Regions from separate parts of the Arthrobacter sp. 9MFCol3.1 genome, predicted to be linked through region 3. Evidence: riboswitches for the same ligand, from Rfam matches in the RefSeq annotation. Region 3 holds a riboswitch; each other region holds the start of a gene.
What was found. Region 3 has a riboswitch for thiamine pyrophosphate ahead of C560_RS0103400 (bifunctional hydroxymethylpyrimidine kinase/phosphomethylpyrimidine kinase). Riboswitches for the same ligand answer to the same signal wherever they lie in the genome.
Positions count from the first base shown of each region.

Region 1: it holds a riboswitch for thiamine pyrophosphate, as region 3 does, so the genes downstream of both, thiC (phosphomethylpyrimidine synthase ThiC) here and C560_RS0103400 (bifunctional hydroxymethylpyrimidine kinase/phosphomethylpyrimidine kinase) in region 3, are expected to answer to the same signal.
Region 2: it holds a riboswitch for thiamine pyrophosphate, as region 3 does, so the genes downstream of both, C560_RS0110650 (ECF transporter S component) here and C560_RS0103400 (bifunctional hydroxymethylpyrimidine kinase/phosphomethylpyrimidine kinase) in region 3, are expected to answer to the same signal.

Region 1 covers NZ_JIBJ01000017.1:1,307-5,573, forward strand. The annotation lists gene C560_RS0115065 (VOC family protein) at 1-131, opposite strand, end outside; gene C560_RS0115070 (amidohydrolase family protein) at 214-1,296, opposite strand; gene C560_RS0115075 (GNAT family N-acetyltransferase) at 1,300-1,800, opposite strand; TPP riboswitch at 1,876-1,983, shown strand; gene thiC (phosphomethylpyrimidine synthase ThiC) at 1,979-3,829, shown strand; gene C560_RS0115085 (alpha/beta fold hydrolase) at 3,826-4,267, opposite strand, start outside.
Region 2 covers NZ_JIBJ01000008.1:181,075-185,341, forward strand. The annotation lists gene C560_RS0110645 (ABC transporter ATP-binding protein) at 1-1,176, opposite strand, end outside; gene C560_RS0110650 (ECF transporter S component) at 1,205-1,852, opposite strand; TPP riboswitch at 1,919-2,062, opposite strand; gene C560_RS0110655 (heme-degrading domain-containing protein) at 2,250-2,795, shown strand; gene C560_RS0110660 (DUF4235 domain-containing protein) at 2,834-3,097, shown strand; gene mnhG (monovalent cation/H(+) antiporter subunit G) at 3,160-3,567, opposite strand; gene C560_RS0110670 (monovalent cation/H+ antiporter complex subunit F) at 3,557-3,835, opposite strand; gene C560_RS0110675 (Na+/H+ antiporter subunit E) at 3,832-4,267, opposite strand, start outside.
Region 3 covers NZ_JIBJ01000004.1:135,529-139,795, forward strand. The annotation lists gene C560_RS0103395 (Rne/Rng family ribonuclease) at 1-1,058, shown strand, start outside; TPP riboswitch at 1,207-1,304, shown strand; gene C560_RS0103400 (bifunctional hydroxymethylpyrimidine kinase/phosphomethylpyrimidine kinase) at 1,287-2,960, shown strand; gene rplU (50S ribosomal protein L21) at 3,361-3,669, shown strand; gene rpmA (50S ribosomal protein L27) at 3,731-3,994, shown strand; gene obgE (GTPase ObgE) at 4,112-4,267, shown strand, end outside.

The DNA.
Region 1 (4,267 bases), on a different contig from region 3:
GCCACAGTCTCCAGGCCAAGGGCGCGCTGGTAGTAGTCGGTCATGAGCCTCATGTCGCCGACTTTGAGCATCACGGTGCCCATGGTGAGTTCGGCAGGAAGGAGGTCCTGGGTGCTGGCTTCTGCGGTCATGGCAACGCTCCGTGGATTCTGTAGCCACCGGCTTTCGGCGACCCTTGCATAAGACTAAATTACTTGAAGCTTCAATTTATTCCTAACGGATGAGATGACCCCGAAGCACAATGTGCTTTAGTTCCCTGAGCGTGGCCGGATTGCTCCGCGGATCCTCGGCGCAGAGCAGGACATCCGCGCTTGCCCCTGCACCGATGGACTCCGCGCCGAGCCAGGTCCGCGCGGACCAGGCCGCGGCGTCGAGGGCTGCCGCGGCGGGAAGGCCGGCGGCGTGCAGGGCCTGGATCTCGTCGACGATCCTGCCGTGGCTGATCACGCTGCCGGCGTCGGTACCGGCGTAGATCGCCACCCCGGCCTCGTGGGCTTCGAGGATCCGCTCCGCCCGCCGCTCCCACAGCGAGCGCATGTGGGCGGCGTAGCGGGGGAACTTGGCCTCCGCCCGGGCCGCGATGTCCGGGAACGTGGCGATGTTGATCAGGGTGGGCACGATCGGGACGCCTTGTTCGAGGAAGCGCGGCAGGTGCCGCGGCAACAGCCCGGTGGCGTGCTCGATGCAGTCGATCCCGGCATCGAGCATGTCATCGAGGGTGTCCTCGGCGAAGCAGTGGGCGGTGACGCGGGCACCCTCATCGTGGGCGGCCTGCACGGCGTCCTTGACCGTCCTGGCGGGAAAGCTGGCGGCGAGATCGCCGGCGGCTCGGTCGATCCAGTCCCCCACGAGCTTGACCCAGCCGTCGCCCGCGCGGGCCTGCTTCCGCACGGCCTCGACCAGATCCTCCGGCTCGACCTCGACGGCCAGGCCCGGCAGGTAGCGCCGGGTCCTCGCCAGGTGCCGGCCGGAGCGGATGATCCGGGGAACGTCCGCGCGTTGCTGGAGCCAGCGGGTGTCGTGGACGGCGCCGGCGTCACGGACCAGCAGCGTCCCGGCGTTGCGGTCCGCCAGGGCCTGGGATTCCGCGGTGTCCTCGGCAACGTCCCCGCCCGGGCCGAGGCCGATGTGGCAGTGCGCGTCCACGAGGCCGGGAATGACCCAGCCGTCCAGCACGTGCTCCGGCGCGGCCGCGGGCCGGCGGAAGGTCAACCGGCCCTCCACCGACCACAGCCCGTGGCGGACCTGGTCCGCCGCCGTGAGGATGGGGCCGCTGAACTCGATGATGCTGGTCATGGCCTAAAGCCTAATCCGCATGACAATCCGCGGGCCCAGATCATCGAGCCCCAGCTGCGCTTCGTGGATCCTCAGGGCAGCCAGCGCGGGCCCCGGCCGGGCGAATTCCTCGAACCCGCAGCTCGCGTAAAACGGGGCATTGAACGGAACGGCTGCGAAAGTGCAAAGCGTCATCCAGGAATAGCCGCGGCCCCGGCCAGCGTCGAGGGCCGCCTCCACCAGGGACCGTCCGATCCCCCGCCTGCCGGAGTCCGGCTGCACGGAGAGTTGCTCCAGATGGGCCTGGCCGCCGAGTGCGTCAACGCGGGCAAAGCCTACGGGCGGGGTTCCGGCGACCAGTATGAACAGCGGCTCGACCGGTGCCGTCAACTCCGGTGCCGGGAGCGCCCGGTTCCCCAGTTCCTTTATCAGGACGCCGTCTGCCGCGGCCTCGATAGCGGGCAGCGCCGGGAGATCTTCCGGCGCCGCCGTCCTGATGCGGGGCACGGCCTTGGGCGGGGTCACAGTGCCACGCTAACACCGCGGTCCGGCCGTCCGCGTCACACTCGACGGCCGGCCGGAGGCGCGTGGTAGCTTCGTCTACGACCACACGGGTGCCCCTGCAGGGGCTGAGATCGGGCTGACGCAGCCTGCGACCGTTGAACCTGTCCGGGTAATGCCGGCGAAGGAAGTGAGTATTTCCGTGAACACCCAACTGACACAGCACAGCCCTGTCCACAACCAGCCTGCGGCCCCCACACAGTCGCTGAAGTCCCACTCGCTGGCCTTCACCACGGACCCGGACCACGGCATCCGTGTCCCGGTGACCGAAATCGCCCTGGAACCCTCGCCGGGCGGCGTCCGGAACCCGCCGTTCCGGGTGTACCGCACGGCCGGACCGGGCAGCGATCCGGTCCGCGGGCTGGAGCCGTTCCGTGCCCCCTGGATTGAGGCCAGGGCGGACACCGAACCCTACGCCGGCCGGGAACGGGAGCTGCTCGACGACGGCAAGTCGGCGGTGCGCCGCGGTGCGGCGTCGGCCGAGTGGCGGGGCGGCCGGCCGGTGCCGCGCCGGGCCGTTGAGGGCAGGACCGTCACGCAGATGCGGTACGCCCGGGACGGTGTCATCACCCAGGAAATGCGGTTCGTCGCGCTGCGCGAGAACTGCGACGTGGAGCTGGTGCGCAGCGAGGTGGCCGCGGGCCGGGCGATCATTCCCAACAACGTCAACCACCCCGAATCCGAGCCGATGATCATCGGCAAGGCGTTCCTGGTGAAAATCAACGCCAATATCGGCAATTCCGCCGTGACCAGCTCCATCGCCGAGGAGGTCGACAAACTCCAGTGGGCCACGCAGTGGGGCGCGGACACCGTCATGGACCTCTCCACCGGGGACGACATCCACACCACGCGCGAGTGGATCATCCGCAACTCCCCCGTCCCCATCGGCACGGTCCCGATTTACCAGGCGCTGGAGAAGGTCAACGGCGAGGCGAACGCCCTGACCTGGGAGATCTTCCGGGACACCGTGATCGAGCAGTGCGAGCAGGGCGTGGACTACATGACCATCCACGCCGGGGTCCTGCTGCGGTATGTGCCCCTGACGGCCAACCGGGTCACCGGCATCGTGTCCCGGGGCGGTTCCATCATGGCCGGCTGGTGCCTGGCGCACCATCGGGAGAACTTCCTGTACACCCACTTCGACGAGCTGTGCGAGATCTTCGCGCGGTACGACGTCGCCTTCTCCCTGGGCGACGGGCTGCGGCCGGGCGCGACGGCGGATGCCAACGACGCGGCACAGTTCGCCGAACTGGACACCCTGGCCGAGCTCACGCAGCGGGCCTGGGAATTCGATGTGCAGGTCATGGTGGAGGGCCCCGGGCACGTGCCCTTCCACCTCGTCCGGGAAAACGTGGAGCGCCAGCAGGAACTCTGCAAGGGCGCCCCGTTCTACACACTCGGGCCGCTGGTCACGGACATCGCACCGGGATATGACCACATCACCTCGGCGATCGGCGCCACCGAGATCGCCCGCTACGGCACCGCCATGCTCTGCTACGTCACGCCCAAGGAACACCTCGGGCTGCCGAACAAGGACGACGTGAAGACGGGCGTGATCACCTACAAGATCGCGGCCCATGCCGCGGACCTCGCCAAAGGCCACCCCGGCGCGCACGAACGCGACGATGCCCTGTCCAAGGCAAGGTTCGAATTCCGCTGGCGGGACCAGTTCGCGCTGTCCCTGGACCCGGTCACGGCAGAGGCCTTCCACGATGAGACGCTTCCCGCCGAGCCGGCCAAGACAGCCCACTTCTGCTCGATGTGCGGTCCGAAGTTCTGCTCCATGCGAATCAGCCAGGACATCCGGGACGAATACGGCACCGGCAACTATGGTGCGGCGGACTCCGCTTCGGTGGATCCTGGTTCGGCGGAAAAGCAGGCCGCCCTTTCAGCGAGGGCGGCCGGAATGCGGGCGAAGAGCAACGAATTCCTCGCCTCGGGCGGCAAGGTCTACCTGCCGCAGCCCTCGGTGGGCGGACCCGCAGCTTCCTAGGAGGCCCGGGCGTGCTGGCGCCGGCTGACCTCGGCGATGTAGGAGCGGATGGCCCGGTCCCCTTCGGCTGAATCCTGGGGCCGGTGCCCTCCCGGGGCGGTGCGGTGCAGGGCGCCGGTCTCGCGCAGGTAGCCGGCGATTTCCTCGTACAGCGGTTCCCAGCCGCCGGTCAGGACCAGGGTCGGCACGCCCGGCACGATCTGCAGCGGGGCTTCCCAAGGCGGCGCCTGCAGGCGGAGCCGGCGCGCCGCCCGGAGGGCCTCCGGCGTCGTGGCCCCGGGGGCGTCCGCCGCGAACGCGCGACGGATGAACTCCCGCTGGAAGTCGTCGTCGCTGAGGTTGTGCCGGACGTCGAAGAGCGGCTGCATGAGGGCCCGGTGCGCGGCGGTGGCCGGGAGTTCGGCGGTCAGGGACAAGCAGGCAGGTTCCACCAGGGTC
Region 2 (4,267 bases), on a different contig from region 3:
GTAGGGATCGGGTCCGGCGCCCCTGCTTAACCGATCAGCGGAGTGTCCACTGGAGTGACCAGGGGCGGGACTGCTCAGCTCCGCCGCGGCCGCGACCGTTCCCGCAACGGGCCGCAGGAGCCCGGCCAGCGTCAGCGCCAGGGTGGACTTCCCCGTGCCGTTCGCTCCGGTGATGGTCAGGGCCTCGCCGGCGCGGACCTGGACCGAGACCCCGGACTGGACCGGGCGCGGCGCGATGGTGCGGAACCCGTCGCGCAGCCCGGACCGCCGCGGCCGCTCGCGGGACACTGCGAGCCCTTCGGCCGCGAGCAGAACGTGTCCCGCGCCCCGCGCCGGCAGCCGCATCCGCGTCGCCGGAACGTGGCCCGGCACCCAGACGCCCGCGCCGATGAGCATGTCCCGCGCCTCGGCCAGGACCCGGTCCGGGGGCCCGTCGATGAGGACTGCGGAGTCCGTGACGGACCCTGGCTGCAGCACCACGATCCTGTCCACAAGGTCTTTCCAGACCCCCACCCGGTGCTCCACGACCAACAGCGTGGCGCCCGTCTTGTCCAGGCAGCGGCCGACGGCGTCGCGGACCTCCAGGACGCCGGCGGGGTCGAGGTTGGCGGTCGGCTCGTCCAGCAGCAGCAGCCCTGGCCGCATCGCGAGGATCCCGGCGAGCGCCAGCCGTTGCTTTTGTCCGCCGGAGAGGGCCGACGTCGGATGGTCCAGCGGCAGCCGGCCCAGCCCGACGTCGTCGAGCGCCTCGCGCACGCGCGGCCAGATCTCCGCTGCCGGGACGGCCAGGTTCTCCGCCCCGAAGGCGACGTCGTCGCCGAGACGGGACAGCACCACCTGTGTTTCCGGGTCCTGCTGCACCAGCCCGGCGCGGCCGCGCTGCGCCCGTGGCGCGGCGCCGTCGATCAGCAGGCTGCCGGTCTCGTCTGTGTTTTCGGCGTCGCCGGAGTCGCCGGCCGGCCCCGAGGCGCCGGCCGCGCCGTCGCCCAGCACGCCGGCTAGGGCGTGGAGCAGCGTCGACTTGCCGGCGCCGGAAGGCCCCAGCAGGAGCACGCGCTCCCCCGGCCGGATGTCCAGGTCAAGGCCGCTGACCGCGGGCCGGGTCCGTCCGGCGTGCCGCCAGCCCCAGCCGCGGGCCGCGACGGCGGCCGGCCGGACGCCCGGTGAAGATTTCATGGTTCTCTGCAGGATTCAGCGACGGGGCTCAGGAGAAGACGGGCTCCGTGGCGGCCTTGCGGGAGGCAAAGGAGCCCAGCACTCCGGTCTTCGCCAGGCCGCGGGTGGCGAGCCAGGCCAGTCCGCCGGCAATCACTGCGCCGGAGATCGTGGTGAAGACGATGTAGGCGAGCTTGTCGCCGGCTTCGTAGGCGATGTTCCAGCCCCACGGCAGGAAGGAATCGTTCAGGCCGCAGAAGAGGCCCGCGCCGGCGCCGGCCAGCAAGGACACAGGCAGGTTGAACTTCTTGTAGAGGAAGGCCGCGAAGACCAGTTCGGCGCCGAGGCCCTGCAGGATGCCGGAAATCAGCACCGTGGTGCCGTACTGCGAGCCCATGATGAGCTCGCCCGTGGCCGCGACGGTTTCGCAGAAGAGCGCGGCGCCGGGCTTGCGGATGATGAGCATGCCCAGCACCGCCGGGATCATCCACCCGCCGGCATAGAGTCCGCTCAGCGGCGGGTAGACCGCGTTGACCGGAGTCGAGATCAGGTTCGCGCCCTGGGACCAGGCCCAGAAAATGACGCCGCCGGCTACGGCGATCAACGCGGCCACCACTATGTCCACCACGCGCCAACTGAAGTTGCGCCGGGCGGATGAACGGCTGGCGGAACCATGCTGTGCTGAAATATCTGTCATGTCGTCCTCCTGAGGAACAGGAGGGGAGGGTGCTCCGGCCGGTCTCGGCTTCCGCCGCCGTCCGCGCACCCTGAGAACTCGACTCCCTTGCGCCGGTACTAACCGGATCAGGTTCGAGGGTCTGCGGCTGTCCGCACTCTCAGCGCCCACCAAAGGTTTCCCCGGATTTCTCCGGCGATGCCCGACGGCGGCGCTCCCCTGTCGTAATTGTTTTCGCCCTTGTGGGCTGGCTCAGTTTACACCCGGACGGCCGCGTTTTCAGTGGTATGCCGTCACAATCGTGGACCGGACTGCGGCGGTCCCGGCGGCCGGGAAAACCCTCTTGGTAGAGTCGTCCTGTCGGACACCCGGACCCGCCAGCGGGCGGCCTCGTCACCCACCGGAAAGCTGGAATATTTTGTCGCACTCACCGGCCACACAAGGTCCCTCCGGGGAATACGATCCCGATTCGAGCGAGCCGCAGCCGCAGGGTTCCCTGGCGGCGCTCATCGGCCGCGTGCTGGCCGAGATGGAGGCGCTCCAGTTCGCGTCGTTCAGCAAGGATGACGCCCTGGACCTGGGGCTCCTCCTTGTCGAGCTGGGCAGGCAACGCTCGCTGCCCATCGCCGTCGACATCACCAAAGGCGAGCAGGTGCTCTTCCACGCCGCGCTGGACGGCGCCACACCGGACAACGAACGCTGGATCAACGCCAAGAAGCGCACCGCCATGCGGTACGAGGTCCCGTCCCTGCTGGTGGGCCTCCGGGCCCGCGCTGCAGGCGGAAGGATCGAGGACAACGCCTGGTGGGACCAGTCGGAGTTCGCCGCCCACGGCGGGGCATTCCCCATCTACGTGCGCGGCACGGGTGCAGTTGCAGTCGTCACCGTCTCCGGCCTGCCCCAGAAGACGGATCACGAACTGGTGGTCGAGGCCCTGCGGATGGTCCTCACCCCGGAACGCTAGGCTAGGGGAAAACCGTTCCCGTCCAAGGAGACCGAAGAATGAACATCCTCATCAAGCTGCTCGGCACCGGCGTCAGCCTCCTCGCCGGCTTTGCCGGCACCAAGCTGGTGGACACCATGTGGGAGAAGTCCACGGGCAACAAGCCGCCCAAGGGCCAAGAGGACGACGTCCCCACCACCCTGCGCTCGGCCCTGACCTTCGCGCTGATCTCCGCATCGGTCAGCGCCATCATCCAGGTGCTCGCCAACCGCGGCACCCAGCGTGCGATCACCCGCTTCGCCAAGACCCAGGACATCGTCTGACCGGACCCGACTAGCCGCGGCCACCGCGGTCGAAGCGCCGGCTACGGCGCCGGCCAACGGGCTCAGCGGCCGGCTTCGTCGTCGGCCGCTCCGTCCGTTGCCGCCTGCCGGGCGGCCTTCTGGGCGGCCCTCTGGACTATGGCCTCAAGCTCGTCGGAGCTCAGCAGCTCCGGGTGCAGGTGCTTGGTCCGGTAGCCGGCCCGGCCCACCATGTGGGCGGACACGGGGACGGTGAGCAGCTGGAAGAGCCAGGCCACCAGCAGGACGGGCCACACCGACCAGGTGCGCATCTGCAGCCCGAGGGCCGCCAGCAGCAGGAAAAGGCCGAGGACCTGCGGTTTGGTAGCCGCGTGCATCCTGCTCATGAGGTCCGGGAACCGCAGCAGCCCGATGGCGGCGGCGAGGGACATCACGGCACCGGTCACCATGAACACGCCGGAGACGGCGTCGATCACTGTGTCAGGATTCACGGACGCCCTCCCGCCTGTCGGCCACGAACCGGGCCACGGTGACCGAGCCGACGAAGCCGATCAGGGAAATTGCAACGAGCAGCATCAGGTTGTTGAGGTGCCGGTTGGCGGCCATGTCGATGCACAGGGCTGCGCCGAAGATGGCCAGCAGCACGTCGGCGGCGAGAACCCGGTCCAGCAGCGAGGGCCCCCGCGCGATCCGGACGATCGCCCCCGCAGCGGCCAGGGACAGGACGACGGCGGTCACCGTCAGGACGGTCTGCATCATGCGGCGATCTCCTGTGTCAGTGCGGAAAGTTCGTCTTTGGTCCCCATGATCCGGATCAGCCCGGCCTCGGTGTCCCGGACCTCTTTGCGCAGCTTGGCCGCGTCCTCGGCATTGCGGACGTTGATGCCGTGGATGTAGAGCGTGGACGTTGACCTGTCCACCTCCACCACGAGGGACCCGGGAATCAGCGAGATCACATGCCCGGTGGCCGTGACCAGAAGGTCCGAATGGCTCCGGAGCGGCACGGCGACGATTGCGCTGACCACGTCCGGGCCGCGGACCACGGCCAGGTACATGACCTGGAAGCTTGCCGCGACGACTTTTCCAAGGAAGACGAGGGCGAAGGGCACGGCGCGGAGCACGTTGAAGCGGCCGCCGAGTTCCACCGGGGGCAGATAGAAAATGCGCGCCACGAGCACCGCGATGAGGGCT
Region 3 (4,267 bases):
GCGATATCGGCGGCATCATCGTGATCGACTTCATCGACATGGTGCTCGAATCCAACCGCGACCTCGTGCTGCGCCGCATGGTGGAGTGCCTGGGCCGGGACCGGACCAAGCACCAGGTGGCCGAGGTGACCTCGCTGGGCCTCGTGCAGATGACCCGCAAGCGGATGGGCACCGGGCTGCTGGAAGTCTTCGGCGAGCAGTGCGAAACGTGTGCGGGCCGCGGCATCGTCACCCACGACGAGCCGGTGGAACACCGCCGCGCCAACACGGTCGCCGCGGAGCACTACGTGCCGCGCACCGAGGCGCAGCCTGCTGCCCGCACGGAACGCAAGAGCCGTCGCCGCGGCAGGGGAGGCCAGGGCGCGGAGACCGCGCCGGCCGCACCCGCACCCGTCCACGCCGAGCCCACCGAGGCCGAACGCCACGCCAAGGCCGAAGCCACCCGTGCCGCGCTGGCCAACATCGCTGCAGCGGCGCACGCCGCGCACCTGCACGACGGGGAGGCAGCCGCAGCCAGCGACGCCGGGGCCCGCCAGGCCGCCGTCGACGCCGTCACGCAGCTCGCAGCCGCCGACGAGGCAGCCGGGCGTCCCGCAACGGTGCTGACGTTTGGCGGCGAGCAGGTGGCCCTGCCCTTCGTCGAGCACGCCGAGGACGCGCCGTCACCTGCCCTGACCCTGGACCTGCTGACCGAGGCCTTCGCCAACCTGGGCGAGGCCGAGGCCGGCAAGCAGGACCAGGCCGCCGGCCAGGCAGCGGCTGTTGCCGCCCCGGAAGCCACGGTGCCCGAGGCGCCGTCGTCCGTCCGCGCTGCGGAAGCGCCGGCGTCACGCACAGCCGACACCACGCGCGGCCGCCGCGGGCGCCGCAACCGGAGTGCAAGCCGGGCCCAGGGCGCAGCCAACGAAACCTCCGTGGAACACCGCGAGGCAACCCGGCCGGCCGCGGCCGGATCGGTTCACGAGGCCAAGGCTCCCGCCGCGGCCAGGCCTGCGTCCGTCCCGGCCGGCAACGAGCCGATCATCCTCGGCGTCGGCGTGCCGGCGTCGGAGCTGTAGTCCTCCGCGACTGACCACATCCCCGACCGGTCACTAATTCGACTGCTCGGGCTGCGGGTCCGGGTCAGGGCAGACGTAACATACGTCCGCCCAGGCCCGGGCCCGCCCGTGCGTTAACGGGGCCACAGGGTGGCAGCGGCTAGGCTGGAACACTGACACGGGGTGCCGGGCATCGGGCCGGCTGAGATCCAGACCCGTTGAACCTGTCCGGTTAGCACCGGCGAAGGGATGTCTGCCTTGTCCGCGAGATCGAATCCGTCCGAGTTCCTGCCCAGCGAGTTTCTGCCGGCCAATTTTCTGCACAGCGAGTCTCTGCCGGCGCCGCCGCGCATTCCCCGCGTGCTGGCCATCGCCGGCTCCGATCCCTCCGGCGGGGCCGGAATCCAGGCCGACCTGAAGAGCATCGCGGCGAACGGCGGCTACGGCATGGCCGCCGTCACCGCCCTGACGGCGCAGAACACCCAGGGCGTGCGCGCCGTCCACGTCCCCCCGGCAGCGTTCCTCACGGCGCAGCTGGACGCCATCAGTGACGACATCGGCATCGACGCGGTCAAGATCGGCATGCTCGGTGACGCCGCCGTGATCGACGCCGTCCGCGGCTGGTTGGAAAAGGTGCGCCCCGCCGTCGTCGTCCTGGACCCGGTGATGGTCGCCACCAGCGGGGACCGGCTTCTGCAGGAATCGGCCGAGGCCGCCCTGCAGGCCCTCCTGCCGCTGGCGGACCTCATCACGCCCAACCTCGCCGAACTCGCCATCCTGCTCAAGGAGCCCGTAGCGGCCGACTGGGCCGAGGCCCTGGCGCAGGGCAAGCGGCTGGCCGCCCTGACCGGCACCACCGTCCTGGTTAAGGGCGGACACCTCCAGGGCGGACAGCCCGGAGACGCCGACGCCGCCAACGCCGCCGCAGGCAACGCCGCCGGCGCCGGCTGCCCGGATGCACTGGTCAACACCGGTGGCCTGCTCGGCCAGGAAACAGTGGTCGTACCGGGGGAGCGGATCGCCACGCGCAACAGCCACGGCACCGGCTGCTCGCTGTCCTCGGCCATGGCCACCGTGCAGGCCCGGGTGGGGGACTGGGAAGCGGCGCTGCGGGAAGTCAAGCCGTGGCTGCTGGGCGCGCTCCGCGAAGCCTCGGTCCTGGACGTCGGCACCGGCAACGGACCGGTCCACCACTTCCACCACCTGCAGCAACTCCAGGACGGGCAGCACCTCACCGACGGACAGTGCCGCCCGGCCGGACACGGTCCGGCAGCGGGGGAGTTCGCCGCAGCCCTGCGCGCAGGAGCCACGGGCGATCTTGAAGCCATCTACGCCCTGGACTTCGTCCGCGGACTGGCCGACGGGTCCTTGCCCGAGCACGAGTTCGCGTACTACCTCGCCCAGGACGCCATGTACCTCAACGGCTACTCCCGGGTCCTGGCCCGGGCCGCCGCGATTGCCCCCACCGAGGCCGAGCAGCTGTTCTGGGCCCGCTCGGCGCAGACCTGCTTGGAAGTCGAATCCGAGCTGCACCGTTCCTGGCTCAGCACCCGCCCCACGGACTCCACCCTGGGTCCGGTCACGAAATCGTATGTGGACCACCTGCTGGCCGCCTCGGTGTCCGGCAGCTACGGGGTCCTCGTGGCGGCGGCACTGCCGTGCTTCTGGCTCTACGCCGAGGTCGGTTCCACGCTGCACCGGGAATTCCTGGCCGGCGGCGCGGCCGGGGAGCACCCCTACGCCGACTGGCTGAAGACCTACGCCGATGAGGACTTCGCCGCCGCGACCCGGCAGGCCATCGCGTACACGGACACGGCGGCCAGGCGGGCATCGGAGAGCGAACGGGAGGCCATGGCCCTGGCTTTCCGGCAGTCATCGCGCTACGAAGTGGACTTCTTCGACGCGCCGCGGCTGTACGCCTGACACGAGCTGGCCCGGACTACCGGTACGATGGTGGGGCACGGTTCCGGAAGTCGTTGCGGCAACACAGCTCAGGATGGTCAAGATCCGGTCAAGAACATTGACAGGGTCTTGCATCAGGAGGTTGTGGCGCCTATCACGGACTACCCGCCGGAACCAGCCTCATTTGCGGCCGAAGGCAAAATTAGCGTATTCTAGATCTTCGGTGCTTACGCCAACACTTGGGTTATGACCCTGAGAACAGTCCGCTTGGAATTCCAAATGGATTTGTTCCGGGGATAGCTCATGGGTTCCCCCGGGGAATCCACCGGCGTTGAGGCACAGCGTGAGCCGGTCCAAACAATTTGGCCCCTGGTTCCGCACGCAAATCTAGTAATAAACGTCGAGAGAAGTGAGTTCCCCAGTGGTGTACGCGATTGTCCGCGCAGGCGGCCGCCAAGAGAAGGTTTCCGTTGGAGACTTCGTTACCCTGAACCGCGTCCCCGGTGGAGCCGGCAGCACCTTTGAGTTGCCCGCACTGCTCCTGGTGGACGGTGACAAAGTCACGTCTGCTGCTGCGGACCTGGCCAAGGTAACGGTTACGGCTGAGATCCTCGAAGACCTCCGTGGTCCGAAGATCGTCATCCAGAAGTTCAAGAACAAGACCGGTTACAAGAAGCGTCAGGGCCACCGTCAGGAACTGACCAAGGTCAAGATCACCGGTATCAAGTAACTCTTCGTTACTGTTCAGGTTCCAGCAGATTCCCCAGAATTTTTGAAGGCAGGCATTCCAAATGGCACATAAAAAAGGCGCGAGTTCCACTCGCAACGGTCGTGACTCCAACGCCCAGTACCTCGGCGTCAAGCGCTTCGGTGGCCAGGTAGTTTCCGCAGGCGAGATCATCGTCCGCCAGCGCGGCACCCACTTCCACCCGGGCGCCGGCGTAGGCCGCGGCGGGGACGACACCCTGTTCGCCCTGACCCCCGGTGCTGTCGAGTTCGGCACCCGCCGTGGTCGCCGCGTTGTGAACATCGTGGCTGCTGCAGCTGCAGAGTAACAATAAGTTCTAAATCGGTGGGGCGGGCCATTAGGTCCGCTCCACCGGTGTTTTAACCGCATTACAATCATCTTGGGCCTCTTTGGGGGTCCGGGGAACAGCACTGAGGAGATCCACGTGGCGAGCTTTGTAGACCGGGTAGTACTGCACGTATCCGGCGGTACCGGCGGCCACGGCTGTGTCTCCGTCCACCGCGAGAAGTTCAAGCCCCTCGGCGGTCCCGACGGCGGCAACGGCGGCAACGGCGGCGACGTCATCCTGCGCGTGGACCCC